2 linked regions of the Bradyrhizobium diazoefficiens genome follow. The protein of the gene in region 2 interacts with the protein of the main gene of each other region in a pairwise test. Links are inferred from orthologs where the notes say so. Each region holds a gene or a part of one and is shown on either strand. Other genes may lie near its edges.

Region 1 (15,015 bases), 4.1 Mb from region 2 along the record:
CTCTCTCTGTTCCCTTCGTGGAGAGAACCCTCTCCCTGACCCTCCCCCGCAAGCGGGGGAGGGAATGGATGGAGCGACTGCATGGCGTTGATGTCATGGGCACCTATTCTCTAGCCGCCCGACAGGTCGGACTCCCTCCCCCGCCTGCGGGGGAGGGTTGGGGTGAGGGTTCCTCCGCAATGGGGCTGCCGATGGTCGATCCCAAGCATCCAGACTGGAAAGTGCCGGCTAAGCTACGAGCCAATGCGCGCGCGCTGAGGCGCAACTCAACCGACGCCGAGCGTATCCTCTGGTCGGAGCTCCGCGCAGGCCAATTGAGCGGCATGGTTTTCCGCCGCCAAGTGCCGATCGAGCGCTACGTCGCCGATTTCATCTGCCATGCGGCCAAGCTCGTCATCGAACTCGATGGCGGCCAACACTTCTCGGACGAAGGCGAGCGCGCCGATGCGCGTCGCTCTGCTGCAATCGAAGCAAAGGGCTTCAAGGTGCTCCGCTTCAGCAATCGCGATGTCATGACCAATCGTGGCGGTGTTCTCGAAACAATCGCGACTGCCGTCGCGGAGAGAGCCCCCACCCCAGCCCTCCCCCGCAAGCGGGAGAGGGAGCAGACCGTCTCCGTGGAGAAAAAGCAGCCATGAAATTCACCCTCTCCTGGCTGAAGGATCATCTCGAGACCGACGAGCCGTTGGAAAAGCTTGCCGACAAGCTCACCATGATTGGGCTCGAGGTTGAGAACATCGAGGACAAGGCGAAGGCGCTCAAGCCTTTCACCATCGCGAAGGTGATTTCGGCCGAGCAGCATCCGAACGCGGATCGCCTGCGCGTCTGCATGGTCGACACCGGTGACGGTGGCGCGCCGGTGCAGGTCGTGTGCGGCGCGCCGAATGCGCGCGCAGGGCTCGTGAGCGTGTTCTCGCCGCCCGGCACCTACATTCCCGGCAAGGACATCACGCTCGGTGTCGGCACCATCCGCGGCGTCGAGAGCCGCGGCATGCTATGCTCGGCGGCCGAGCTTCAGATCTCCAACGACCATGACGGCATCATGGAATTGCCGGGGGACGCACCTGTTGGCGCCGGTTATGCCGAATGGGCCGCGCTTGGCGATCCCGTGATCGAGATCAACCTGACGCCGAACCGGCAGGATTGCACCGGCGTGCACGGCATCGCGCGCGACCTCGCCGCCGCCGACATGGGCAAGTTCAAAGACCCCTCGATCAAGCCGATCAAGGGCGAATTCCCGTGTCCCGTGAAGGTCACGGTCGAGGACGCTGCGCTGTGTCCTGGTTTTGCGCTGCGCCTCGTGCGCGGCGTGAAGAACGGCCCGTCGCCGGAATGGCTGCAAAAGCGGCTGACCGCGATCGGGCTGCGTCCGATCAACGCGCTGGTCGACATCACCAACTTCATGACCTACGACCGCGCGCGTCCGCTGCACGTGTTCGACGCCAAGAAGGTGGTGGGCAATCTCGTGGTGCGCCGCGCCCGCGACGGCGAGGCGCTACTCGCGCTCGACGGCCGCGCCTACAATCTCGATCCCTCGATCTGCGTGATCGCGGACCAGCACGGCGTCGAATCGCTCGCCGGCATCATGGGCGGCGAAGCCTCGGGCTGCGACGAGAACACCACCGACGTGCTGATCGAATCGGCGCTGTGGAACGAGATCAACATCGCCCAGACCGGCCGCAAGCTCGGCATCAATTCGGATGCGCGCTACCGCTTCGAACGCGGCGTCGATCCGGCCTTCATGGTGCCCGGGCTGGAGCTCGCCACCAAGCTGGTGATGGAGCTGTGCGGCGGTACGCCGTCCGAGAACGTCGTCGTGGGCAAAACGTTCGGCGACGATCGCGTGATCGATTTCCCACTCACCGAGGTCAAGCGTCTCTCCGGCATCGAGGTGCCGCAGGTCGAGATGAAGCTCATCCTGACCCGTCTCGGCTTCATGATGGCGGGGCCCGGCCCTGTGGTGAAGGTCGCGGTGCCGTCGTGGCGCTCCGACGTGCACGGCAAGGCCGACATCGTCGAGGAGGTCGTCCGCATCTACGGCGTCGACAAGGTGCCGATGACGCCGTTCGAGCGCGGCGAGGACGCGCGCAAGGCCGTGCTGACGCCGCTGCAGCTTCGCAGCCGCCGCGCGCGGCGCTCGCTCGCGAGCCGCGGCATGGTCGAGGCGGTGACGTGGTCGTTCATCACAAAACCTGCGGCACAATTGTTCGGCGGTGGCCGGCGTGAGCTCGAGGTCGCCAATCCGATCGCCGCTGATCTTTCCGACATGCGGCCGAGCCTGTTGCCGGGCCTGGTCGCAGCCGCACAGGCCAACGCCGATCGCGGTTTTGGCGACGTCGTGCTGTTCGAGGTCGGTCAGGTGTTCAGGGGCGATCGCCCGCAGGATCAGTTCATGGCCGCGAGCGGCGTGCGCCGCGGCCTTGCGTCGTCGGACGGATTGGGACGGCACTGGTCGGCCTCGGCGCAGGCCAATGTCTTCGACGCCAAGGCCGATGCGCTCGCGGTGCTGGCCGCCGCCGGCGCGCCGATGCAGGCGCTCCAGATCGTCGCCGGCGGTCCCGCCTGGCTGCATCCAGGCCGCTCCGGCACGATCCAGATCGGACCGCAGAACGTGCTCGGCCATTTCGGCGAGATGCATCCGCGCGCGCTGGAGGCGCTCGGCGCCGACGGCCCGCTTGTTGTGTTCGAGGTGATTCTCGACCGGATTCCGGAGGCCAAGAAGAAGCCGACCCGTGCCAAGCCGCTCATTGAGCTGTCGGCATTCCAGCCGGTGTCGCGCGACTTCGCCTTCATCGTCGATCGCACCGTGAAGGCCGGCGACATCGTGCGCGCGGCGGTAAGCGTCGACAAGAAGCTGATCACCGGTGTCAACGTCTTCGACGTCTATGAAGGCAAGGGCATCGACGACGGCAGGAAGTCGATCGGCATCGCGGTGACGATCCAGCCGCGCGAGAAGACGCTGACCGATCAGGAGATCGAGGCCGTCGCTGCAAAGATCGTGGCGGAGGTCACGAAGAAGACCGGCGGCACGTTGAGAGCATGATGCCGAAAAGCGTGAAGCGGTTTTCGGACAGCATCATGCTCCAGAATCATCAAGCATGACCTTCGCGGATTTCCTTCCGAAGGACGTCAGTCTCACAATTGCGATGGCGCTTTGCGCCATCGCTTTCGTTTCGGGGACCGCGCGCGGCTTTTCCGGCTTTGGCTCAGCGCTGATCTTCATGCCGTTGGCGAGCAGCGTCGCGGCGCCGCGGCTGGTTGCGGCACTGCTCCTCGTCATCGATTTCGTCGCGGCCGCGCCGCTTTTGCCTGACGCGTGGCGGAAGGCGGACCGCAAGGCCACCGCCGTGATCGTGCTGGGCGCGCTGGTCGGGGTGCCCGTCGGCACTTATTTTTTGAGCGTGCTCGAGCCCGTCACCACGCGCTGGATCATCTCCTGCTTCGTAACCGCGCTGCTTCTGTTGCTGCTGTCGGGCTGGCGTTATCGCGGCAAGGACCATGCCTGGCTCTCGGTCGGCATCGGCGGCCTCTCCGGCTTCTGCAGCGGTCTGGCGCAGACCGGCGGGCCGCCGATCGTCGGCTACTGGCTTGGCCGCCCCATCGCCCCGATCGTGGCGCGCGCCAACATCGTCTTGTTTTTCGGCGCGTCGGACTGCTTCTCGATGGTCAGCTATGCCACCACCGGATTGATTTCCCGCGAATCGCTCTTGCTGTCGCTGATCGTCGGCCCGGTCTATGCGATCGGGGTCGCTTTCGGCGTATCGCTGTTCGGCCGCGCCAGCGAAACGATATTCCGCGGCATCTGCTACGCGCTGATCGCGATGGCGGTGATCGCGGGGCTGCCGGTGCTGGACGGAGTGTTACGCTGAACCGTCCCGAGTCGTCCTGGCGAAAGCCAGGACCCATTACCCCGGTCAGCTATTGTAGCGCGAGGCTACAACCACGAATCGTCGCCAGACTACTTCCTGGGGTAATGGGTCCTGGATCTACGCTCCGCTTCGCTGCGCTTGTCCAGGACGACGAGAAGACTTAGTTGCCTCACTGCCGCGGCGCGCGGCGCTTCTTAGTCGATTGCGTCGGCACCTCGGCCGGCTCATCCTTAAGCGCTCCGATCTTGCGGAGCGCGGCGTCCGCGGCGCGCTCGCCGCTTTCCCAGGCGCCATCGACCGTGCCCCAAAGCGTCTCGTGCGTGGCTTCGCCGGCGAGGAACATGTTGCCGACCGGCTCGGTCAAGACTTTTCGCGAGAGCTGCCCGCCTGGCGAGGCCGCCGACATCGCGCCCATGACATAAGGCGAGGCGTTCCAGCGCGTCGCAGCGGTCTTTTGCACATTGGCCGCCGCCTCGCTGCCGAACAATTTCGATATCCATTCTTTCGCGAAGGCCGCCATCGCCTTCTCGCCCTGCCCCGAGAGATCGCGGCCGAACGAGCCGCAGACGTCGATCGAGCACAGCGACGAGCCACCGATATTGGCAAACATCAGCGCGGTGCGCGTCGAGTTGCTCTGTTCGATCAGGATGTCGTCGCGTGAAAGCCCGAGCGGATTTCCCGGCAGTTGCAGCACGATGTGATCGTAGCTGCCAAGCGTGAGCTTTGACGCCGCGTCGAGCGTGCGCTTGGGGATATCGGGCGCGAACTTGATCGCCCCGCTCGTGAGCACATTGGTCGAGACCGTGATGATGGCGGCGCGCGCGGCGATCTTCCCACCCTGCGTCTCCACGCTGACGTCGCGATTGCTCCAGACGATCCGGCTGGCCGGCGCCGAGAGTACGACCGGTGCCTGCTCGCCAAGCTTGGCGATCAGCGTGCCCAGACCCTGGCGGCAGGCGATCGGCGCATTGCGATCCTGCGCACGCGCCTTGTCGATCGCCGACAGCTCTTTGAGATCCTTGCCGGCAAAACTCGCACCGAGCACGAATTCGGCCGCGCCCGCCCAGTCGCCGAGATCTTTTGGCAGGACCGACGCGCATGAGGAATCGAGCTTGCCGCGCGCGGCCTCGTCGATGGAACGATTGGCGCGCACCAGCGCCGCGAGATACTCCTCGGTCTCGCCGGCGCGCGCGTTGCGGCGGCCGATGCGCATCTTCTGGCCCGACGGTGCAGGCGAAACATCGAGCCCGGCACTGCGCACAAGCCGGATCATCGGGTTGGTGTCGGGATTGTGCATCCAGCGCGCGCCACGATCGAACGGCACGTCGAAGGTTGTGCCGTCGGTGATGCAGCGCCCGCCGATTTGCGACGCCGCCTCCACCACCACGACCCTGCGATTGGCCGCCAGGACACGCCGCGCTGCAGCGATACCGGCCGCTCCCGCACCGATCACGACAATGTCAGCTTCGCGCGGCAAGGGCGCGCCGGTGGCGCCCAGGACCGGCATCGCGGCAAAGGCTGCCGACGCCGATAGGAAGCTGCGGCGCGTGATTGTCATGTCATGGTTTCCGGAAACTTGCGGCGAACGGGAACACCAGGCGAACTTTGCCGCATCTGATGTTGCGCAGCAACCATCATGGTGAATCAATCGTGCTTGAGCTCACAAAGCCATGAACCGAATTGCAACAGGTTTGGACCATGATACAGATGGAAAAAAGACGGCCAGAAAGGCCCGGGGAGAGTTCATGGGGACGGTCCTAGATTCAGTTGGCAAGGTGATTGCCGCGTACCTCTCGAAGGAGGTGCCGGGCTACGAGCCCTTCACGCCGAGCGACCCCGAGCACCTGCGCGGCGTCATCCAGCCCGGCGACGTGATGCTGGTCGAAGGCAACAACCGCATCTCCGGCATCATCAAATATCTGACGCAGTCGACCTGGTCGCATGCCGCGCTCTATGTCGGTCCCATCGAGGGCGCGACAGAGCCTAACGGCGAGCCGCATGTGCTGATCGAGGCGAATATCGGCGAGGGCGTCACATCCGCGCCGCTGTCGAAATATTTCCCCTACCACACCCGCCTCTGCCGTCCGGTCGGGCTGTCCCATGAAGACCGCACCACGGTCTGCCGCTATGCGATCAACCGGATCGGCTTCGGATACGACACCAAGAACATCATCGATCTGATGCGCTTCCTGTTTCCGCTGCCGATACCGCAGCGATGGCGGCGGCGCATGATTGCGATCGGGTCGGGCGATCCGACCAAGATCATCTGCTCGGCGCTGATCGCGCAGGCCTTCGACGCCGTGCGCTATCCGATCCTGCCGAAAATCACCAAGGCCGGCAGCCGCGCCGCCCGCCGCGAGATCCTGCACATCCGCGATTCCTCGCTCTACATGCCCCGCGACTTCGATATCTCGCCCTATTTCGAAGTGGTCAAACCCACCATCGTGCACGGCTTCGACTACACAGCCTTGCACTGGGCCGACAAGCAAAAGCCGCTCGAGGAGGTAGCGGGCTCATTCGGTGTGTTTCCAGAAACGATCAGTGCGCCGCCGATCGTTCCTGAAGCGATTGACGAAGAGGCGCCGGGTGAGGTTTCGGCTGAGCAAGTGAGCGCGCAGTCCGCCGAGATGGGTGCTACCTTCTCCGAGCACTTTGTGATGCTGAAAGAGCTCGCGAGGTATCGCGCGCAAGGGCACGCGCGGGAGATGGCGGCGTAATGCATCGCTCCCTCCACCGTCAGTGCGAGGAGCGAAGCGACGAAGCAATCCAGACTGCCACCGCGGTGGGATTCTGGATTGCTTCGCTGCGCTCGCAACGACGGGAAGAGCCTACCGCTCTGCCCGTCCAATCACCGCCATCAACTCAGCAATCTTCTCGCGTTGATCCGACTTGTCGCCGCTCGCAATGGCATGCTCGACGCAATGGGCGACGTGGTCCTTCAAGACCTCTTCCTCGACCCGACGCAGCGCGGCGCGCACCGCCGAGATCTGCGTGACGATGTCGATGCAGTAGCGGTCCTCCTCGACCATTTTCGACAGGCCGCGAACCTGGCCCTCGATCCGGCCGAGACGTTTTCCGACGGATGCCTTGATGTCCTTCCGCATGAAGCCTATATACCCCTACCGGGTATAGGTTACAAGGCCGGAGTGCTGGAATGAACGACGCGAACCACAAGCATCATCACGACGGGGACACGAATTCCGGATGTGGCTGCTCCGCGAAGACCGCGCCGCCCGCTCCCAAGTCCGAGGCCTCGTCCTGCTGCGGCGGCCATGGCGATCATGCCGGTCACGCGCATCATCATGCTCATGACCTCGGCGCAGCCGCGACAAAGGTCCTCGATCCCGTCTGTGGCATGACGATTGATCCCGCGACCTCGAAGCACCGCTTTGAGCATCACGGCGAGACCTTCCATTTCTGCTCGACCGGCTGCCGCACCAAATTCGCCGCCGATCCCACAAAATATCTCGCCAGGGACAAGGCGCCCGAGCCGGAGATGCCGGCGGGCACGATCTACACTTGCCCGATGCATCCGGAGATCCGCCAGGTCGGACCCGGCAGCTGCCCGATCTGCGGCATGGCGCTGGAGCCGGAGCTCGCGAGCCTCGAGACCGGGCCCAACCCGGAACTCGCCGACATGACGCGGCGGTTCTGGATCGGCGGCGCGCTGGCGCTGCCGCCTGTGGTGCTGGAGATGGGCGGCCATCTCGCAGGGTCCCACAACTGGGTCGACCCGACGCTGTCGAACTGGATCCAGCTCGTCTTCGCCACGCCCGTGGTGATCTGGGCCGGCTGGCCGTTCTTCGTCCGCGGCTGGCGGTCGCTGCTGACGCGGAACCTCAACATGTTCACGCTGATCGCGATGGGCACGGGAGTAGCCTATGTCTACAGCCTGATCGGCACCATCGCGCCGCAGATTTTCCCCGACACGTTCCGCGGCCATGAAGGCGCGGTCGCCGTCTATTTCGAAGCGGCTGCCGTCATCACCGTCTTGGTTTTGCTCGGCCAGGTGCTGGAGCTGCGCGCCCGCGATGCCACGTCGGGCGCGATCAAGGCACTGCTCCAGCTCGCGCCAAAGACCGCGCGCCGCGTCGAGCCTGATGGCAATGAGCATGAGGTCGAGATCGACTCGCTGCACGCCGGCGATTCCTTGCGCGTCCGCCCCGGCGAAAAAGTGCCGGTCGACGGCGTCATTCTCGAAGGCCGCTCCTCGCTCGATGAATCGCTTGTGACCGGCGAATCCATGCCTGTCACCAAGGAGGTTGACGCCAAGGTGATTGCCGGCACACTGAACCAGTCCGGCAGCTTCATCATGCGCGCCGACAAGGTCGGCCGCGAGACGCTGCTGTCGCAGATCGTGCAGATGGTCGCGGACGCGCAGCGCTCGCGCGCGCCAATCCAGCGGCTGGCTGATCAGGTCGCGGGCTGGTTCGTGCCGACCGTCATCGCCGTCGCCATCGCAGCCTTCGCTGCGTGGGCCTGGTTCGGCCCGGAGCCGCGGCTGGCCTTCGGCCTTGTCGCCGCCGTCAGCGTGCTGATCATCGCCTGCCCCTGCGCGCTGGGCCTGGCGACGCCGATGTCGATCATGGTCGGCGTCGGCCGTGGCGCGCACGCCGGCGTCCTGATCAAGAACGCCGAGGCGCTGGAGCGGATGGAGAAGATCGACACGCTGGTGGTCGACAAGACCGGCACGCTGACCGAGGGCAAGCCAAAAGTGGTCGCGATCGTGGTGGCGTCCGGCTTTGCCGAGGATGACATCCTTCGGCTCGCGGCCAGCGTCGAACGCGCCAGCGAGCATCCGCTCGCCGACGCCATCATGCGCGCGGCGAAGGAGAAACAGCTGACGCTCGGCCAGGTCGAGCAATTCGATTCGCCGACAGGGAAGGGCGCGACCGGCAAGGTCGATGGCAAGACCATCGTTCTCGGCAACGCAAAGTATCTCGCATCGATCGGAATCGACACCAACGCGCTTGACGCCGAGGCTGAGCGCCTGCGTGGCGACGGCGCGACCGTGATCAACATGGCGATCGACGGCAAGCTCGCCGGGCTGTTCGCCATCGCCGATCCGGTCAAGGCTTCGACGCCCGAGGCGCTGAAGGCGCTCGCCGCCGAAGGCATCAAGGTCATCATGCTGACCGGCGACAACCGCACCACGGCCGAAGCAGTCGCGCGCCGGCTCGGCATCGCCGACGTCGAAGCCGAGGTGCTGCCGGACCAGAAGAGCGCGGTGGTGACAAAGCTGCAAAAGGCCGGCCGCAGCGTCGCGATGGCCGGCGACGGCGTCAACGACGCGCCGGCGCTGGCGGCGGCCGAGGTCGGCATCGCCATGGGCACCGGGACGGATGTGGCGATGGAAAGCGCGGGCATCACCCTGCTCAAGGGCGATCTCACCGGCATCGTGCGTGCACGAAAACTGTCGCAGGCGACGATGAGCAACATCCGCCAAAACCTGTTCTTCGCCTTCATCTATAACGCCGCCGGCATTCCGATCGCCGCCGGCATCCTCTATCCGGCCTTCGGCCTGCTGCTGTCGCCGATCATCGCCGCGGCGGCGATGGCGCTGTCGTCGGTGAGCGTGGTCGGCAACGCGCTGCGGCTGCGGGCGGCTCGGCTGTGATGGTGACGGAATCGGTGTAGAACAGGTCCATTCGGCGGTGTCGCGGAGAGGACCTGATGCAGCGGATTACCATCACGATCGAGGACGATCTTTTGGCGGAGATCGATGCCGCGGCCGAAGCGCGCGGCTACCAGAACCGCAGCGAGATCATCCGCGATCTCGCGCGGGCCGGCCTGCAACAGAGCACCGAGGACGGCGCGCAAACCGGCGCTTGCGTCGCCGGCCTCGTCTATGTCTACGACCACGCCGCGCGCGATCTTTCAAAGCGCCTGGTGCAGGAATTCCACGGCCATCACGACCTCGCGCTCGCGACCCTGCATGTCCATCTCGACGACAACAATTGTATGGAGATGACAGCGCTGCGCGGCGATGCCGCCGAGGTCAGGCAATTTGCAGATCACATCATCGCAGAGCGTGGCGTGCGCTATGGGCGTGTGGTGATGATCCCGACGGGGGAAGGGAAGCCGGCCAAGGTGCGGAAGCACGGGCATCGGCAGGAGTAGCTTTGCCACATAGACGGTGCAAAGCCCTCTCCCCTTGCGGGTCCCCTTGCGGGAGAGGGTGGATCGCCGCGCAGCGGCGAGACAGGTGAGGGGTCTGTCTCCGCGACTACTCCTCTTGGAGCTCGCGGATAGAACCCCTCATCCGGCGCTTCGCGCCACCTTCTCCCGCAAGGGGAGAAGGGACAGCAGCACCTACGCCGCCTTCGCAGCGCTCCCGCCCGGCGATCCCGCCCGCGCCAAACCGCCGTAGAGCTGCTCGTTCGGCATTTCCTCGCGCAAAATCTTGCGCACCGCGATCAGCCTGTCGAGATCGATGCCCGTCGCAAAACCTTTGCTCTCGCACAGGAACACGAGGTCCTCAAACACGACATTGCCGGTCGCGCCGGGCGCGAAGGGGCAGCCGCCGAGGCCACCGAGCGAGCCGTCGAGGATGCGGACGCCTTCGTCGAGCGCGGTGGCGGCGTTGGCGATGCCCATGCCGCGGGTGTCGTGGAGATGGATGCAGATCGGCTTTTGCCCAGCGAGCTTCACCGCGGCGCGCAACAGTTCACCGACCTGCTTCGGCCCGGCGTAACCAACAGTGTCGGCGATCGCGACGAAATCGACGCCGGCCTCCAGGCATTTGTCGACGAGCCGCAGCACCTCCTTTGGATCGACCGCGCCGGTGATCGAGCAGCCCAGCGCCATCGAGATCGCGGCGTTCACCAGCGGCTTGTGCGCGCTGGCATCGCGCATCTCGCAGAGGCGTTTCACATTGGCAATCGCGGAGTCGCGCGAGCGATGTGCATTGGCCTGGCTGTGCTCCTCCGTGGCCGAAACCACCGAGGCGATCTCACCGACGCCGGATTCCAGCGCATCGTTCACCCCGCGCTCGTTGAGCGCAAGCGCGATGCCATGGGCCCCACGCAGGCTCGCCACCGCTGCGATGACATCGCGGACATCGACGAATTGCGGAAAGGTCTTTGCCGGCAGGAACGAGCCGACCTCGAAATGCCTGACGCCGGCGGCATATTCCTCGCGCACCCAGTGCTGCTTGGCCTCGGTTGATGGAAACTTCTCCACGAGCTGCAGCCCGTCGCGCAAGCCGACCTCGCGCAGGCTGACGCGGTCAGCGGGGTAGATGGTCTCGATCCGGCTCATGCGCGCCTCCCAGCGGCTTTTGACGTGACGTCGTTGTTATCGATCTCGGCGCGGAGGGCCTGCGTATCGGCGCCGAGCGGCGCGACCTTCAGGCCTTCACCAAAGTGGCTGCCGTTCCATTCGAGCGGCAGCGTCGGCACATGAAACGGTTTGCCGTCGGCGGCGGTGTTGGTCACGAGCCCGCCCGGCCGCAGCACGTGCGGGTCGGTCAGGAGATCCTCAGGCCGGTTGATCGGCGAAAAGCAGATGTTGAGCGCGTCGAGCTTTTGCGACAGGTCCACGACGTTCCGTTGCCGGATGATCTCGGCCACACGCGGCAGGATCCGCGGCCGCGCCAGGATGCGATCGGTCGTGGTGCGCAAACTCGGGTCGTCGAGAAACTCGGCCAGGCCGAACTCGCGGCAGAACGCCTGCCAGTGGCCTTCGGTCACCACGCCGATGAAGATGCGGCCGTCGCCGGCGGCATCGAAAATATCGTAGATCGGCCAGGCATGCTCGCGCTCCGGCATCGAGCGCGGCTTGTTGCCGGTCATCTCGTATTCGACCATGTGCTGCGCGACCAGGAACAGGCAGTTCTCGAACAGGCCGATACGAATGTCGGCGCCGTCGCGCTTGCCCCCGCGCTTCTGATAGAGCGCAGCGAGGATCGCGATCACGCCGAACATGCCGCCCATGATGTCGTTGGCGGAGGAGCCGACGCGCTGCGGCTTCTCCTTGGTGCCGGTCATGGTGGCCAGCCCCGACATCATCTGCACGACCTCGTCAAGTGCGGGACGATGCTCATAGGGGCCGGACAGAAAGCCCTTGTGGCCGGCGATAATCAGATGCGGATGAAGACGCCGCAATTCGTCGGCACCTAGCCCCTGCTTCTCGAGCTGGCCGTCGCGAAAGTTTTCGAGGAACACATCGGCCGTTTCCAGCAGCCGGTGCATGGTGTCGCGGTCCTCGACCTTCTCGAAGTCCAGCACGACACTGCGCTTGCCGCGGTTGAACAGCGGGAAAAACGCCGTGCCCATACCGCCAAGGCTCCGCGTCTTGTCGCCGGCGGGCGGCTCGACCTTGATCACCTCGGCGCCGAGTTGCGCGAGGATCATGCCGCAGGTCGGGCCCATGACCATGTGGGTCATCTCGACGACCCGCACGCCTTCGAGCGGCAATCCGGTCTCAGCCATCCGTCACTCCCTGTCCGTTCGGCTCGAAGACTAGGCCTTCACAAGCCTTCTTAAAAATATAATCTGTCGAAGATTGCCTTCGCGCTTATAGAACGCTTCACCGCCATGGATTCACGCCAGCTCCGCTATTTCATCGCCGTCTACGAGCAGCGGAACCTGTCGCGCGCGGCTGACCAGGTGAATGTCGCCCAATCCGCGCTCAGCCATCATATCTCGAATCTGGAGGCCGAATTCGCAACGCCGCTGTTCGAGCGCAAGTCGCGTGGCATGGACCCGACCGCGGCCGGCGAGCGGCTCTACGAGCACGCCCGCATCATCCTGCGCGCGATGGCGGAAGCCGAGACCGAGGTGCGCGAAGGCGCCCGCGTCATTGCCGGCGAGATCTCGATCGGCATGGCCCATTCCGGCGTCAAGGCGATCGGCGTGGAGCTGATGCGCACGGTGCTGACCAAATATCCCAAGCTGAAGCTGTCACTGACCGAGAGCCTGTCCGGCGCGACGCTGATGCATTTGATGATCTCCAATGTCGATCTGGCGCTGGTCTACAATCCGCCGTCGGAGAAGGAGCTGATCACGGAAGCCGTGCTGGAAGAGGAGATGTTCCTGGTCGGCATTCCAAAGCTGGTCGGCAAGAGCAAAACCCCGATCCGCTTCGAGGAGCTGAGCCGGCTGCCGCTGATCCTGCTGCGTTACGGCCTTGGCCTGTCCTCGCGCGCGCTGCTGGACGATCCGGTCCTGCTCAAGCGGCTGGAAGGCAGCGCGATCCTGCACGCCAATTCGATTACGGGCATGACCGGTGCGCTGGTGGAGGGGCTCGGCTGCACCATCGCGACAAAGCTGTTCGCGCGGGAGGAGCTCGCCGCCGGTCGCCTGGTCGCGCGCGAAGTGATCGCCCCGAAGCTCACTCGCACGCTCTATCTCTGCCGCCTGCGCAATCGCCCGATGACTTACGCGATGGAAGAGATGCGCCGGTTGATGCTGGCGCTGATCGCGGAACAGGTGCGCGCTGGGGCCTGGCAGGCGGAGCTGGTGGAGTGAGCTCACGCGCGGATAGCTTCGTTCGAAAATCTCGAACGCTCCGATCGATATGTTCGTCTGGATTTCTGGCTTCGACCGGCCAACATGGCGCGGTCCGGCAGAGCTTGCGACAAACAACCGAGATGAGCCGCCGGGAACCGCGCGCGATCGGCGCGCCACGGGGAGGCCATCATGAGCGTTGTCGGCATCGACACGGGCTTTGAGCTCGGCGCTGCACCATCCGGACCGGACGAGATCTCGCGGCGGCTCGAGGCAATGCCGGCGACGGGCTATGTCTGGCGCCTCGTCGTCCTGCTCTCGCTCGGCGGCTGTTTCGAGATCTACGATCTGTTCCTGACCGGCTACATCGCGCCGGGTCTCAGCCGCAGCGGATTGCTCTCCACGACGACAACGGCCTTCTTCGGCTTCTCCGGCATCGGCGCCTTCGTCGCCGCGACCTTTGCCGGCCTGTTCGTCGGCACCTTCTTTCTCGGCTTCCTCGCAGACCGTTTTGGCCGCCGCGCGATCTTCACCTATGCCCTGCTCGGCTACACGGCGGCGTCGGTGATCATGGCCTGCCAGACCTCTTCGGAAGGCCTGTTGCTCTGGCGCTTCCTCGCCGGGATCGGCATCGGCGTCGAGGTCATCACCATCGATGCCTACATCACCGAGCTCGTGCCGAGCCGGATGCGTGGACGCGCCTTTGCGGTGAACCAGTCGATCATGTTCATCGCCGTGCCGATCGTCGCCTTCCTCGCTTGGTGGCTAGTGCCGCTCGCGCCTTACGGCGTCGAGGGCTGGCGCTGGGTGGTGCTGATCGGCGCCGCCGCCAGCATGATCATCTGGGTGCTCAGGCTGTTCCTGCCCGAAAGCCCGCTCTGGCTGGCACGTCATGGCCGCACCGAAGAGGCGTTCCGCATCCTTGCAACGCTGGAAGCCCGAGGCGGAGGTGCAGCGCCGGGCCCCTCAGCTTCGCTGGCGCGGCCAGCAGCGCAAACAGCCGCCCGCATCAACTTCGCCGATCTGTTCCGCCCGCCCTATCTCTCGCTGGTCGTCCTGTTCATGGTGTTCAATCTCTGCCAGGCCTTCGGCTTCTACGGCTTTGCCAATTGGGTACCGACGCTGCTGGTGGAGAAGGGCATCACCGTCACCAAGAGCCTGCAATATTCCTTCATCGTCGCCTTCGCCTATCCGATCGCGCCGCTGCTGGCCGCAAGCTTCGCCGACAAATTCGAGCGCCGCTGGATCATCGCCGGCGCCTGCATCGCCATCATCGTGTTCGGCATGGCGTTCGCGCAATTGACCGAGCCTCCCCTGCTGATCGTCTGCGGCGTGCTGCTGACGGCCTGCAACACGACGATGTCCTACGCCTATCACGCCTACCAGACCGAGGTGTTCCCGACCCAGATCCGCGCGCAGGCGTCCGGCCTTGTTTATTCCATGAGCCGGCTGAGCGCGACGTTCTCCGGATTCATCGTCGCCTACATGCTGAGGGAGGCCGGCGTCACCGGCGTGTTCGGCCTGATCACCGTGGCAATGCTGATCGTGGTGATCGCGATGGCGCTGTTCGGCCCGAACGTGCGCGGCAAGGCGCTGGATACGGTGTGACCCAGGCCCCTCCTCGTCATTGCGAGCGAAGCGAAGCAATCCAGAATCCCACCGCGGAGTCAGTCTGGATTGCTTCGTCGCAAGAGCTC
Region 2 (14,744 bases):
GCGACGGCGGCAATTGCGATAACCCCGAGTAACTTCGTCATGATGTTACTTTCCTTCTCTTGTTCTTGGGACAGACCCGGCGACATTGCCGGAATCTGCAACATGACTTTGCTGCCGGCGCGGCAACTTGCCGCAATAAATTCCCCGCGAGAATCGCGTGATGTTGCGCGCCGCGCAGAGCCGCATGCGAAAATTCTGATTTTCATTACAACTTTGTAATCAGAGACTGCACGCATGGCGTGTGTGCACTGCATCAACGAGGGGCGATCACCTCCGAGCCGATCAACGAGGCGCGTCACCGCCCCGCCAATGGACGAGAGAAACGTCGCCGCGCCCTTTCCTCAGACCATATGGCTCTCAAACCATAACTTGAATATAAATTCATATCTATAGGCCGCGATTCATGCGATTCGCGCATGCGAGACTTGGGCTCACACGCTAGCGTATCGCCTTGCGGGTCACGGAAACGCGACTCATTTCCATCAACGTCGGACCCCTAGAATTTGCTATAACTCCGTGATTTTACGGATATTTGCTGCACCATGCGAGAGCTTTCGCCTAGCTGTTGGGCGGCACTGCAGACCCGTTAATCGTTCCTTACCGATGCCATGCGTTCTTCGCTTAGCTGCATCGCAACATCGAAACTTTCGCAGTGCACCACTCTCACCTATATTCATTCCAACGATGACGCCCTCGCAAAGGCTGAATCAAATTACAGGAGATTACCAATGCTGCTCTCGCTCATCCGCATGATCCAGGCTTTCCGGGACTATCAGCGCAACGTTGCCGAGCTGTCCCAGCTCAGCGATCGCGAACTGGCCGACATCGGCCTCGACCGCTCGGACATCCCGCGCGTTGCTGCCGGTCAGTACCAGGGCTGATATCGTTCAGCCCTTAACCGGACGAACCGATAGCGCCCGCCTTGTGCGGGCGTTGTCGCATCCGGAGGCAGAAAACTCGATCTCGGCGATTCCACTGGCCGCCGAAAAGCGCTACCTGTCCGCCCCATGACAGGACCTCTATCCAATATCGTGCACGTCATCGGCGCCGGCCTTGCCGGCTCCGAAGCCGCTTGGCAGGTGGCGAAATCAGGCGTGCCCGTGGTGCTGCACGAGATGCGGCCCGACCGCATGACCGAGGCGCACCGCACCGACGGGCTTGCCGAGCTCGTCTGCTCCAATTCATTCCGCTCGGACGACGCCGCCAACAACGCAGTCGGCCTGCTCCATGCCGAGATGCGCCGCCTCAACTCGCTGATCATGCGCGCGGCCGACGCCAACCAGGTGCCTGCCGGCGGCGCGCTCGCCGTCGACCGCGACGGCTTCTCGGCCGCCGTGACCAAAGCGCTGAACGACCATCCGCTGATCGAGATCGCCCGCGGCGAGATCAAAGGCCTGCCGCCGGCCGAGTGGAGCAACGTGATCGTCGCGACCGGCCCTCTCACCTCCGCGCCGCTGGCGGATGCCATCCGCGAGCTGACCGACGAGAACGCACTCGCCTTCTTCGATGCGATCGCGCCGATCGTGCACCGCGAATCCATCGACATGTCGGTGGCCTGGTTCCAGTCGCGCTACGACAAGGTCGGCCCCGGGGGCAACGGCGCCGACTACATCAACTGCCCCATGAACAAGGAGCAGTATGACGGCTTCGTCGCCGCCCTGATCTCAGGCGAGAAGACCGAGTTCAAGGAATGGGAGACCAACACGCCCTATTTCGACGGCTGCCTGCCGATCGAGGTGATGGCGGAGCGCGGCCCCGAAACGCTGCGCCACGGTCCAATGAAGCCGGTCGGCCTCACCAACCCGCACGATCCCACCACGAAGGCCTATGCGATCGTGCAGCTGCGTCAGGACAACAAGCTCGGCACGCTCTACAATATCGTCGGCTTCCAGACGAAGCTGAAATATGGCGAGCAGCAGCGCATCTTCCGCACCATTCCAGGGCTCGAGAAAGCCGAATTCGCCCGTCTCGGCGGCCTGCATCGCAACACCTTCCTCAATTCGCCAAAGCTGCTCGACAGCCAGCTGCGCCTGCGCGCCCAGCCGCGGCTGCGCTTTGCCGGCCAGATGACGGGCTGCGAAGGCTATGTCGAATCCGCCAGCGTCGGCCTGATCGCCGGCCTCTATGCGGCAGCCGATGCGCGCGGCGAGACGCTGGCGAGCCCGCCCGGCACGACAGCGCTCGGATCGCTGCTTGGCCACATCACCGGCGGCCACATCGAGACCATCGAGCCGGGCATGCGCTCGTTCCAGCCGATGAACATCAATTTCGGCCTGTTCCCGCCGCTTGCGACCGCGCCGACGAAGAAGCCCGACGGCACGCGCCTGCGCGGCAACGAGAAGACGGTGGCCAAGAAGCAGGCGATGAGCGCATTGGCGCTCGCCGATCTCGATCGCTGGATCGCCGATCATTTGCGCATTGCCGCAGCCGCGTGAGTTTTCGATGAATCTCCCGAACGACGACGCCGCAGTGCTCTCGGCGCGCTGGACCGAGGGCGTGCTGCTCAAGCGCGACGTGTTCTCGACCGTAGAGCGCGGCCGCTTCCGCGCCGACGGTGGCGAGGTCGACGCGGTGCTGCGACGGCTCGATGAAGTGCCGTGGTGGTCGTTCCTGCTGGCGCGTCATCTGTTCGCGCGCGAGAAGCACGCGCTGGCGCTGGCCAAAGGCCTCAATGTCGGCCCTGAATTGCTCTGGGCCGGCCGCCGTGCGCTTGCGCGCGGCTTCGTCGACGGCGTCGCGCTGCATCTGGCAAAACCCCATGGCGATCTCGCCTATTTCCGCTCGGCCAAGGCGGCGCTGCGAAGGCTGCGCCGCGCCGGCATCTGCCACAACGATCTCGCCAAGGAACAGAACTGGCTGGTCGGCCGCGATGGGCGCGCCTATGTGACCGACTTCCAGCTCGCGGCCTGCTTCAACCGGCGCGGCCGCCTCTATCGCATCCTCGCCTACGAAGATCTCCGGCATCTGCTCAAGCACAAGCGCTCCTACGCGCCTGAGGCGCTGACGCCGCGCGAGCGGAAGATTCTCGCGAAGAAGTCGTTCGCCGCGAGCCTGTGGCTTGCCACCGGAAAGAAGGTCTACCGCGCGATCACCCGCGGCCTGTTCAACTTCACCGACCGCGAGGGCGGCGGCCGCCGTCTCGTCAACGATGCGCCGGTGCTGGCTGCGCTGATCCGCCAAAACCCGGCCGTCCGTGACACCGCCATCGTCGCGTTTGCCGATCGCCGCTCAGGCGTCGGGCTCTATGCGTTCGTGGAGGCGGACCAGGCCGCGCTTGAAGGACAGCTCCGCAACGAGCTCACCGTGGCCAAGGGGCCAAAACCACCGGAACACATCCAGGTCGTCCACGCGCTGCCGCGCGACGCCAGCGGCAAGCCGCGCACCGAGATCCTGCAACTGGTCGCTATGAACCAGCTCGACCTGATCGAGCCCATGATGAAGAACGACCAGGACCGCGCCTTCCTCAAAGACATCCTGGAGCAGCGCAAGAACCTGCGCGACCGCTTCAATTTCGAGGCCGACCTGCCGGCCGGCTAGCGCGGTCCGTGCCTTGAAGCGTCCACATTGGCGATAGAGAAGCAGGCTGACAATTCGGGCATGTCGGGGTTATGGGCACTCGGGGGGCGTTGATGCATCGTGTGGTTGGCGGCCTGATCGCTGGCCTGCTGCTGGCGGCTGCGCCCGCGATGGCCGACTCGCCTGCCGAGCAGATCTCCGGCTTCCGTCTCAAGCATGGTGAGGGTCGCGTCGTGCGCGATTCCACCCTCGATCGCATCGCCATGGACCAGGCCCGCGCGATGGCGGCCAAGGATGATCTCAGCCACGAGACGCTCGGTCCGTTCAACAGGCGCATCGCACCGGCCGGCGCAGGCCGTGCCGCTGAAAACATCGCCTACGGTTACGACAACTTCGAGAAAACGCTGGGACAGTGGATCGATTCCTCGGGGCACCGCAAGAACCTGCTGCTGCACAATGCTTCGCGCGTCGGAATCGCGAGCGCGAAGAACGCCAGCGGCAAGCGCACCTATTGGGCGATGGTGATTGCCGGCGACTACGAGCCGAAGAAGGGCAAGGGCAGGAAAGACACGGAGCCGCTTGTCGCCGTGAAACGCGAGACCACACTAACCAGCAAGCCCAAAGCGAGCAACTGCCACGTCAAGCTGCTCGGCCTCTGCATTTGAGCCGAAGCCTGGCTTGGTTCCTCAAGGCCCCATCTTGCTCGTGTTCTTGAGCACGTCTAATTCATGCGCAGGAATTGCGAGACGCGGAGGCGCAGGTGATCGACATCGAGCGAATACGGACCGATACGCCAGCTGTGTCCCGGCTTGCCTACCTGCACAATGCCGGCGCAGCCCTCATGCCATCGGCCGTCGTCGCGGCGATGAAGCAGCATATCGATCTCGAGAGCGAGATCGGAGGCTATGCCGCCGCCGACCGCGAGTCCGAGCGGCTTGATGCGGTCTACGGCTCGGTGGCGCGACTGCTGAATGCCGCGCCGGACGAGATCGCGCTCATGGAGAACGCGACAATTGCCTGGCAGATGGCGTTCTATGCGCTGTCGTTTCGCGCGGGCGATCGGATCCTGACCGCCGAAGCGGAATATGCCGCCAACTATGTCGCGTTCCTTCAGGTCGCCAGGCGTACCGGCGCGATCATCGATATCGTCCCGAGCGATGCCAGCGGCGAACTCGACGTCCACGCACTCGAACGTATGATCGATGACCGCGTAAAACTGATCGCCATCACCTGGGTTCCGACCAATGGCGGGCTCGTCAATCCCGCCGCAGCCATCGGCAAAATCGCGCGCGCACGCGGCATTCCCTATCTGCTCGACGCCTGCCAGGCGGTCGGCCAGATGCAGGTCGACGTCGAAGCAATCGGTTGCGACATGCTATCGGCCACGGGGCGCAAATTCCTGCGCGGGCCTCGCGGTACCGGTTTTCTCTACGTCCGCAGGCCACTGCTGCAACAGCTTGAACCGCCGATGATTGACCACTTTGCGGCGCCCTGGGTCGCGCGGGACCACTATCAGCTCCGCGACGATGCCCGCCGGTTCGAGACCTGGGAGAACAATTACGCTGCCCGGCTCGGGCTCGGCGCTGCCGTCGATTACGCCCTCACGATCGGCCTCGGCCCGATCGAGCAGCGCTGCCGCCTGCTGGCAGATCGTCTCCGCAATGGCCTCGCCGCCATCAGCGGCATCACCATTCGCGACCTCGGCCGTGCGCCGGGCGCGATCGTCAGCTTCACGATGGAGGGGCGTGAGGCGGATGCTATCGTCCGCAGCGCCGCTGCGGCCGGCATCATCATCGGCGCTTCGGATCCCGCTAGCACCCGCATCGATGCCGAGGCCCGCGCGCTGCCGCCGGTCGTGCGGGCATCTCCGCATTACTACAATACTGAAGCCGAGATCGATCGGCTGATCGCCCACCTCGCGGGTCTGGCGCCGCGATAGCGTGGCGCCGGCCCCACGGCGTGGACCTAGGCTCTTGTCGTCAATGCCGACAACTGGTCGGTGTCGAAGCGGGCACGCAACTCGCTGATGGCTTTCGCATCCGGCGGTCCGCTGGCGGTCAGCTTGGCCAACTCCTCGAAGTAATGCTCGTGCCCAGGCGGAGACACTGTCATGAGCACGCGCGCCGGCTTGTCGCTGACATTGGTGATGTTGTGGGGAACGCCCGGAGGAATGAAGAGGTAGGTCCTCGGCGTGGCCCGGACGACCTCTTCGGCGACGTGCCATTCGCATTCGCCTTCAAGCATGTAGAAGGTCTCTTCCTGCACACGATGAACGTGCCGGCCCGTGGCGAACCCGGCCGGAATCGTCCAATCGAACATGCTGGTGTGCCGGGTGTCCTCCCCCGTCACCAGAAAGGCCATCGGCTGGCCGCGTAGCATCACTCCACCGGTTTCGCCGGGCCTGCGGATGAGCGGCTTTGCGTTCATGTGATCCTCCATGGCTGGTCGCTGCATTGCGCTGCAACGGCACCATCATGGTCCGCCTGCGCCGCGAAGTAGCGAAACAGTGCGGAAAACATTGCAAAAAACCTGCGAAATGTGCCTTCTTTGGCGATGGCCGCGATCCTTGAATTTGGTCCCTTCCGCCTCGACGCCGATGCAGGGATTCTTTTCCGCGGGGCCGAGCCGACCCCGCTCGGCCGGCGCGCAGTGTTGTTGCTGGCCCTGCTGGTGCGGCGCGCCGGCATGCCGGTATCCAAAGATGCCCTGATCGAGGCGGCATGGCCCGCCCAGATGATCGAAGACAGTAACCTCACTGTCCAGATCGCGGCTGTCCGGCGCACGCTGGCGGACGTCTCCGCAGAGGCACAATGGATCGAGACACTGCCACGACGCGGCTATCGCTATGTCGGCCCGGCGGTCACGGCATCCGACACGGACCGCTCATCCGCGCCATCGCTGACGTTGCCCGACAGACCATCAATCGCGGTGTTGCCCTTTGCGAACCTGGGCGGCGATGCGGAGCAGGTCTATTTTGCCGACGGAATGGTCGACGACATCATCACCGGCCTGTCCCGCATCAACTGGCTGTTCGTGATCGCGCGAAACTCCACATTCACGTACAAGGGCCGAGCGGGCGACGTGAAACAGGTCGGCCGCGAGCTCGGTGTGCGCTACGTGCTGGAAGGCAGCGTCCGGAGGACCGGCGGCAATGCGCGCATCACGGGGCAGCTGATCGACGCGTCGACCGGCATGCATGTATGGGCCGAGCGCTACGACCGCCAGTCCGCAGATATTTTCGCACTTCAGGACGATATTGCCATGTCCGTCGTAGGCGCCATCGCACCAAGCCTGCGCCGCGCCGAAATCAACAGGGTCAAGCGTAAGCGACCCGATAGCCTCGATGCCTATGACCTCGTCCTGCGTGCCCAGCCGGATGTTGATTCCGGCATGCCGGAGCAGGTGACGCAGGCGCTGATATTGCTCGAACGTGCGATCGCGCTCGAGCCCTCCTATGCACTGGCGCACGGCAATGCTGCGATGTGCCATCATTGCCTGTTCCTTCGCGCTGGTTTGCGGGAGGCCAGCCGGGCAGACTCGATCCGACACGCGCGTTCGGCCGTTGCCCACGGGCAGGATGATGCTCTTGCCCTCACGCTGGCGGGCTTTTCGATCGGCATGGATGGGCACGACCGCTCCGCGGCATTCACCGCACTCGACGCCGCGCTCGCGATCAGCCCCTCATCGGCACTGACTTACATCCTCGGCAGCGTCATGCTAGGTTGGGGCGGCGATGCCGAGCGCGCCATCGAATGGAGCGAGCGCGGCATGCGACTCAGCCCGTTCGACTCCTGGGCCTTCGCCGCCTTCGACGCGCAGGCGATGGGGCATTTCCACCGCGGCCGGTACGAGGAGGCTTGTCGCGCCGCTTACCGCGCCGTTCAGGCCAATCCCCGCCACAGCATCACCCACGTGCAACTGGCCGCGGCGCTCGCAAAGCTGGGCCGATTGCAGGAGGCGAGAACGGCCGCGGCCCGGGTGCTGGAGTTGCACCCGACCTTCCGCTACGGCCGTCAGTTCCAGGGCGTCAACTGCGCTCCGGCGTTGGCAGCGTCGCTTGGTGAGGCGCTTCGGACCGCCGGGCTGCCGGAGTAAGGTTACACCCCCTTAGGTGCAGCGCGCGCTCAGTCCGGATGCGCCGAGCTTGGCCATGACCTCGTCGAGATGCGCGCTGTCGCGGGTCTCGATGACGAGTTGCAGCAGCGTCGCCTTGGCCGGCAGGTCCGAGAAGGTCCGTTGATGTGAGACCTCGATGATGTTGGCACCGGCTTCCGCCAGCAGCGCGGCAACCGCGGCCAACTGGCCCGGCCTGTCAGGAATATCGAGCGAGAGCTGCGTCAGCCGCCCCTCACGCGCGAGCTCGCGCGTCAGCACCGAGGCGATCAGCCTGGTGTCGATGTTGCCGCCGCTCAGGACCAGGCCAACCTTCTCGCCGGCGAAGCGCGTGGGATCAGACATGACCGCCGCAAGGCCGGCGGCGCCGGCGCCCTCGACGACCGTCTTCTCGATCGAGATCAGGGTTGCGACCGCACGCTCGAGCTCGGCTTCGTTGACGAGCGCGATGTCGTCGACCAGGCTGCGGACGATCTCAGTGGTGATCTTGCCCGGCGATTTGACCGCGATGCCTTCGGCGAGCGTATCGCCGCGTGCGGGCAAAGTGCCGCCGTGGATGGCATTGTACATCGAAGGATAGAGCCAGGCCTCGACGCCCAAAATCCGCAGCGACGGCTTGATCGATTTCGCCGCAATGGCGATGCCGCTGATCAGCCCACCGCCGCCGATCGGAACCACCAGCGTGTCAAGCTCGGGCACCGCCTTGAGCATCTCCAGCCCGACCGTGCCCTGCCCCGCAATGACCAGCGGATCGTCATAGGGGTGGACGAAGATCATGCCGCAGGCTTCGCCGTGACTTCGGGCAAACGCAGCCGCCTCCTCCAGCGTCGCGCCGGTGACAATCACCTCGGCACCATGATGTCTGGTGTTCTCGACCTTCACCATCGGCGTGCCCACCGGCATGACGATCGTGGCGGGAATGCCGAGCCGCCTGGCGTGATAGGCCACGCCCTGCGCGTGATTGCCCGCCGACATGGCGACGACGCCGCGCGCACGCTCCTCCGGCGTCAGCGCCGTGAGCCGGTTCAGCGCGCCACGCTCCTTGAACGAAGAGGTGAACTGGAGGTTCTCGAATTTGAGCCAGAGCTCGCAGCCGCAAATGTTGCTCAGCGTCCGGCTGTGGTTGCAGGGCGTCTCGACCACGGCACCGCGGATGGTCTCGGCAGCAGCTTGAATATCGCCAGGTGCGACCGGGAGGCCGCTCAGATCCGGGATTGCGGTTTGGGACAATTCGGCCATGGGACAGCATAGAGCATTTGGCCGCCTCGGGCGATAAGCCAACCGCTATTTGGTAAATTCGCGGGATCGTGAAGCCCGCCACAGCGTCCATAGCGTGCGCAACCGCGACACCGGCTGCGGCGCGAAGGGATTGCGCCCCGGCCGAGACAGGCGATTGAGATCGGCGCCCACCTGGCTCACCGGCAGGAAGGCGGCCCGCGCCGACGGCGGCACCTGCGCCAGCAGCGACGAGGCCGTCGCCAGATGCTGCCGCGCTTCGCCCATGAGCTGGTCCAGCACGGCATCCAGATTGGGCGTCTGCTTGCCGGCAAACGCATCCTCGATGCCACAGCCATGGCTGGTCAGGAATTGCTGCGGCAGGAACAATTGTCGATGGGCCGAGTCCCGCGGCAGGTTCGCGATCACTTGCGCGATGCCCTGCGCCAGCCCGGCATGCCGCGCGAGGTGCTCGCTCGCATCCGAAGCTTCGCCCATGATCCGCGCCGCGAGCGCGAACAAGGCCGAACAGGTCGCCGCCAGATAGCCCTCAAGCGCCGTCATGGTCGGCATCGGATCGTTGTAGAGATCGAACTGATGCTCGTCGACGAGCAGCGACAACGGTTCGACCGGCAGATCAAAATCGCGGATCGCGCGCAACAGCTCGGCCGCCACGGGATTGCCCTCGGCGCTGCCGTGGACAAGGCCCGAGAACAGATCGGTCCACCATTGAAAGCGGATTTCGCCGGGCAAGGGCTGGCTCACCTGGTCGCGGACCCGGACGATCTCGACATTGAAGGCGTAGAGCGCCAGCAGCGCCCGCCGTTCGGCGGCGGGCGCGAACAGGGTCGCGGCGTAGCGTGGAAAGTCGTGGCTACGCACGAGGTCGGCGCAGAATGTCACGGTGTCGGGCGGCGGCGCAGCGCGGCTCATGGCACCGCAATCAGCGCAGCCGCGACGCGGCGCCGCTCGCCGATCATGATGTTGTAGGTGCGCACGGCCGGCCCGGTTTGCATGGTGTCCAGCACCACCCTCACCGCCTTCAGCGCCTGGCGCAGTTCCGGCGGCGGCAGCCAGACGCCGGTTCCGGTCCCGACCAGCAGCGTGTCGATGCTGTTGGCGGCCGCGAAAACCCGATCCAGCGAATAGCGGTCGATCTTGCCTGGATCGGTCACGTCCCAGGCCCAGATCGCATCAGGCAGGCACAGCAGCGAGCCCCGGTGCGACATGCCGGCGAAGGCAAAACCGCCCTTGCCATAGGCCTCGATTGGCGCCGAGCGCGGGAAATGGGGAGCGTTGGGGTCGCCGGCCATGAGCTTCGTCCGAATGAGCTGACTGCCTTCGCAAACTCATGCGAGGGCCTGCGGTTCGGATCATGCCTTGTTTTTCTTCGCCGGCGGAGCCTCTTCTCTCGCATCTTCGCGATGCTCGCCGACGCCGAGATAGATCAGGATCGGCGCTGCGATGAAGATCGAAGTATAGGTGCCGACCAGCACCACGCCGAACATCATGACGGCCGTGAAGCTGTGGATGGCGTGACCGCCGAACAGCAGCAGGGCGAGCAGCGCCAGCGTCACGGTGAAATGGGTGATGATCGAACGCGACAGCGTCGAGTTGATGGACTCGTTCAGCAGCTGCGGCATCGGCATCTTCTTGTAGCGCCGCAGCATTTCACGGATGCGGTCATAGATGACGACGGTATCGTTGAGCGAATAACCGAGAATGGTCAGAAGCGCCGCGATGCTGGTCAAGTCGAAATCGACCTGGCTGATCGACATGAAGCCGATGGTCAACACGATATCGTGCACGTTGGCGATCATGGCGCCGAGCGCGAACTGCCATTCGAACCGGAACCAGAGGTAGATCAGGATCGAGACGATCGCGAGCATCAGGCCGAGCATGCCGAAGGCCAGCAACTCGCCGGAAACGCGCGGACCGACCACTTCGACGCGGCGATATTCGAAGGAATCGCCGAGTGCCGTGCGGACCTTCTGCACGGCTCCCTGCTGCGCGGCGTCGCCGCCCGGCTGCTCCGCGACACGGATCAGGACGTCCGCCGGACCGCCGATTTGCTGGATCTGGACTTCGCCCAGGCGCAGACCATCCAGTGTCGTGCGCATCGCCGCGATGTCGGCGGTGCCGGACTTGGCCCGCACCTCCAGCAGCGTGCCGCCGCGGAAGTCGATGCCGAAATTCAGGCCGTGGGTGAAGAACAGCGTGATGGCGACAATCGACAGCGCCGCCGAGATCGGGAAGCTGATGCGACGGAAGCGCGTGAAGTCGAAATGCGTATCATCAGGGACGATGCGCAGCGACGGCAGCCAGCCGAACACCGAGACCACGGTGAGGACTGTGATCAGGATACCGAGCCCGATGAGAACAATGTGAGTCACGGTCAGGCTCCTAGATCGGCACGCTCTGCGGCCGCTTCCACCGCACCCACCCGGCCACGATCAGCCGGGTCAGCGTGAAGGCGGTGAACACCGTGGTGATGATGCCGATGCCCAGCGTCACGGCGAAGCCGCGCACCGGGCCGGTGCCGATATAGAACAGCACCGCGGCGGCAATGAAGGTGGTGATATTGGAATCGAGGATGGTCGCAAGCGCCCGCTTGAAACCGGCGTCGATCGCCGAGATCGCGTTGCGGCCGCCGCGCAACTCCTCGCGGATACGCTCATAGATCAGCACGTTGCTATCGACCGCGATGCCGACGGTGAGCACGATGCCGGCGATGCCGGGCAGCGTCAGCGTGGCGTTGAGCAGCGACAACAGGCCGAAGATCATGGCGACGTTGATCGTCACCGCGATGTTGGCGAACACGCCGAACAGCCGGTAGGTCAAGAGCATGAACACGATGACCATGATCGAGCCGACATAGGCCGCAAGCTCGCCCTTCTCGATCGAATCCTGGCCGAGGCCCGGACCGACGGTGCGCTCTTCGACCACCGTGAGCGGCGCCGGCAGCGCGCCGGCGCGCAGCAGCACGGCCAGATCGTTGGCGGACTGAACGGTGAAATTGCCCGAAATCTGCCCCTGCCCGCCCGTGATGGGCTCGCGGATCACCGGTGCCGAGATCACCTCGTTGTCGAGCACGATCGCGAACGGCAGACCCACATTCTCCTGCGTGGCCTGCGCGAATTTGCGGGCGCCGGTGGAGTTGAAGCGGAACGAGACGATCGGCTCGTTGGTGCGCTGGTCAAATCCGGTCTGCGCATCGGTGAGCTCGCCGCCCGACACCAGCACCTGCTTCTTGACGACGTAGGGCACCTTCGGCGAGCTCTGGCTCATCAGCAGCTCGGAATCCGGCGGCAGTCCGCCACGCTGCGCCTGGTCCGGCGGCACCGAGGTGTCGACCATGCGGAATTCCATCTTCGCGGTCTTGCCGAGCAGCTCTTTCAGATGCGTCGGGTCCTGAAGGCCCGGGACCTGCACCAGGATGCGGTCCGTGCCCTGGCGCTGGATCACCGGCTCGACGGTGCCGAGCTCGTTGACGCGCCGCTCGACGATCTGGATCGACTGCTCGATGGTCTTGCGCATGCGCTCGACCATTGCTGGCTGCGACAGTGCCAGGCGGATCAACCCGCCGCCGGCATCGGATATGTCGAGATCGCGCTGGGCGCTCGACCCGAGCAGGCCGCCGATCGGTTGTGAGAGGTCACGCAGCTTGGTCAGCGCAGCCTGGTGATCGGTATCCTTGACCCGGACCTCGACGGTGTCGCCGCGGGTCACGAGGCCAGTATAGCCGATTTTGGCCTCGCGCAGCGAGCGACGGACGTCGTCGCGGACCTGGTCGAGCTTTTCCTTCTTGACGTAGTTGGCATCGACCTCGAGCAGCAGATAGGAGCCACCCTGAAGGTCGAGGCCGAGCACGAGCCGGCGCTGCGCCCAGGCGGGCCAGGTCTTGACCTGCGCTTCGGGGAAGAAGTTCGGGACCGCGCAGAGGCACACGACCAGCGCTATCAGGATAATCCCGAGCGCCCTCCACCGCGTGAAATACAACATCGACTGGACCTGTCAGATCAGGAGATTTGCAGGAAACTTATTATAAAGACTCGCGGACGCGCTCACTTCGCCGCGGCGTCGTCCTTGGCGCTTTCCTTCGCGCTGTCCTTGGCCGGCTCGCCCTTGGCGCGCACGCCCGAAATCATCGACCGCATCTGGCGCACGCGCACGCCGTCGGAAATCTCGAACTCGATCTGATCGTCATCGACCACCTTGGTGACCTTGCCGACCAGACCGCCCGAGGTCACGACGGTGTCGCCGCGGCGGATGTTCTTCACGAGCTCGGCGTGATCCTTCACCTTCTTCTGCTGTGGACGCAGAATCAGGAAGTACATGATCACGAAGATCAGGGCGAACGGCAGCAGCGACATCAACATGCTGTTGGTGTCACCGGCGCCCGCAGCCTGGGCATACGCAGGGGTAATGAACATTCGGACGATCCTCGTGGAAACGGGGGAAAACCGGTCAGGCCCTGAAGGCGACCGGTTCGGTCAAATTCGCGCGGACTATAGCGGCCACCGCCCCAATTGCAACGCTGCCAGACCGTCGATTTGGCCACCTTGCGGCGCGCCGTCAGGCCCGATAAGGCTGCATTCTCAGGAACTTCGGACATGCCCAAAAAACCAAGCAAAAGCCCGGCCGGCAAAGGCCCCCGCACCCCTGCCACGAAGCCCGCCCAGGTCGCGGCAAAACGCCCCAAGGCGGTCTCAAAGGCGGACCCGGGCCTGTCCCAGGACCGCATCGTCCGCGCGCTGGAGACCATCGCGGTGCACCTCGCCGCCCAGGGCAAGCCGGCTGTTGCGCGCGAGTCGTTCAAACAGGCGGACGCCTATGTCTGGCACCCCGACGGCCGCCTTGCTGCGGTGCTGCGGGTCAGCCGCGTCGAGCTGTTCCTGCTCAAGGGCGTCGACCGGATGCGCGACATCCTGATGGAGAACAGCGAGCGGTTCGCCAACGGCCTGCCCGCCAACAACGCCCTGCTCTGGGGCGCGCGCGGCATGGGCAAGTCCTCGCTCGTGAAAGCCGCCCACGCCAGCATCAACGGCGACCGCAAACCCGCCGATAAACTGAAGCTGATCGAGATCCATCGCGAGGACATCGAGAGCCTGCCGGCGCTGATGGAGCAACTGCGCGCCTCGTCCTTCCGCTTCATCGTGTTCTGCGACGACCTCTCCTTCGACGGCAATGATGCGTCCTACAAGTCGCTCAAGGCCGTGCTCGAAGGCGGCATCGAGGGCCGGCCCGAGAACGTCATCCTCTACGCCACCTCCAACCGACGCCATCTGCTCGCGCGCGAGATGATCGAGAACGAGCGCTCGACCGCAATTAATCCCGGCGAAGCGGTCGAAGAGAAGGTTTCGCTGTCGGACCGCTTCGGCCTGTGGCTCGGCTTCCACCGCTGCAGCCAGGACGAGTATCTCGCCATGGTGCGCGGCTATTGCAACCATTTCGGCATCAAGGTCGACGATGAGGCGCTGGAGCGCGAGGCGCTGGAATGGTCGACGACGCGCGGCTCGCGCTCAGGCCGCGTCGCCTGGCAGTTCGTGCAGGAGCTGGCAGGACGGCTCGGCGTGAAGCTGACGGCGACGTAAGGGGCGGTCTCGCTTCACCCACAAATGTCATTCCCCGCGAAGGCGGGGAATCCAGTGCGCCGCGGCCTATCGGCTCAACAATGACCGTCTCTGGAATACTGGATCGTCCGCCTTCGCGGACGATGACAGCTCGTATGTGGACGGAGTCTACCCGACCGAAGCGTGAGCCTCACGCCCCGTTCAGAAATTGAAGCGGGTCAACCGGGCTCGATCCCTTACGGATCTCGAAGTGGAGCTGCGGCGACGCCACCTCCCCGGATTGACCCGACTTGGCAATGACCTGACCGCGCTTGATTGGATCGCCGC

The links.
Region 1: the proteins of secD (region 2) and pheT interact in binary tests that used the Escherichia coli proteins (3 or more experiments, as listed by UniProt). The link is inferred for Bradyrhizobium diazoefficiens from one-to-one orthologs.

The regions. Positions count from the first base shown.
Region 1 is NZ_CP067102.1:216,957-231,971, forward strand. Bases 235-3,338 are described here. They hold pheT (phenylalanine--tRNA ligase subunit beta), read left to right. Parts: upstream 235-634; coding sequence 635-3,043; downstream 3,044-3,338. Other genes in these bases: JJC00_RS00915 (endonuclease domain-containing protein), read left to right, coding at 235-638; JJC00_RS00925 (sulfite exporter TauE/SafE family protein), read left to right, coding at 3,099-3,338. Outside these bases: more of JJC00_RS00915, read left to right, coding at 192-234; more of JJC00_RS00925, read left to right, coding at 3,339-3,869; JJC00_RS00930 (flavin monoamine oxidase family protein), read right to left, coding at 4,039-5,427; JJC00_RS00935 (YiiX/YebB-like N1pC/P60 family cysteine hydrolase), read left to right, coding at 5,615-6,586; JJC00_RS00940 (metal-sensitive transcriptional regulator), read right to left, coding at 6,698-6,973; JJC00_RS00945 (heavy metal translocating P-type ATPase), read left to right, coding at 7,024-9,486; nickel-responsive transcriptional regulator NikR, read left to right, coding at 9,543-9,989; JJC00_RS00955 (hydroxymethylglutaryl-CoA lyase), read right to left, coding at 10,182-11,129; JJC00_RS00960 (CoA transferase), read right to left, coding at 11,126-12,301; JJC00_RS00965 (LysR family transcriptional regulator), read left to right, coding at 12,407-13,339; JJC00_RS00970 (MFS transporter), read left to right, coding at 13,511-14,926.
Region 2 is NZ_CP067102.1:4,266,729-4,281,472, reverse strand. What follows is about bases 10,548-13,380. They hold secD (protein translocase subunit SecD), read right to left. Parts: upstream 12,847-13,380; coding sequence 11,248-12,846; downstream 10,548-11,247. Other genes in these bases: yajC (preprotein translocase subunit YajC), read right to left, coding at 12,909-13,277; secF (protein translocase subunit SecF), read right to left, coding at 10,548-11,237. Also shown: JJC00_RS19965 (hypothetical protein), read right to left, coding at 1-104; JJC00_RS19960 (DUF1127 domain-containing protein), read left to right, coding at 729-881; methylenetetrahydrofolate--tRNA-(uracil(54)-C(5))-methyltransferase (FADH(2)-oxidizing) TrmFO, read left to right, coding at 1,008-2,435; JJC00_RS19950 (serine/threonine protein kinase), read left to right, coding at 2,443-3,537; JJC00_RS19945 (CAP domain-containing protein), read left to right, coding at 3,630-4,181; JJC00_RS19940 (aminotransferase class V-fold PLP-dependent enzyme), read left to right, coding at 4,277-5,455; JJC00_RS19935 (cupin domain-containing protein), read right to left, coding at 5,482-5,943; JJC00_RS19930 (winged helix-turn-helix domain-containing protein), read left to right, coding at 6,070-7,611; JJC00_RS19925 (threonine ammonia-lyase), read right to left, coding at 7,624-8,868; JJC00_RS19920 (phytoene/squalene synthase family protein), read right to left, coding at 8,914-9,777; JJC00_RS19915 (Mth938-like domain-containing protein), read right to left, coding at 9,774-10,157; more of secF, read right to left, coding at 10,218-10,547; JJC00_RS19895 (ATP-binding protein), read left to right, coding at 13,458-14,438; JJC00_RS19890 (LysM peptidoglycan-binding domain-containing M23 family metallopeptidase), read right to left, coding at 14,608-14,744. UniProt on the Escherichia coli protein: Part of the Sec protein translocase complex. Interacts with the SecYEG preprotein conducting channel. SecDF uses the proton motive force (PMF) to complete protein translocation after the ATP-dependent function of SecA.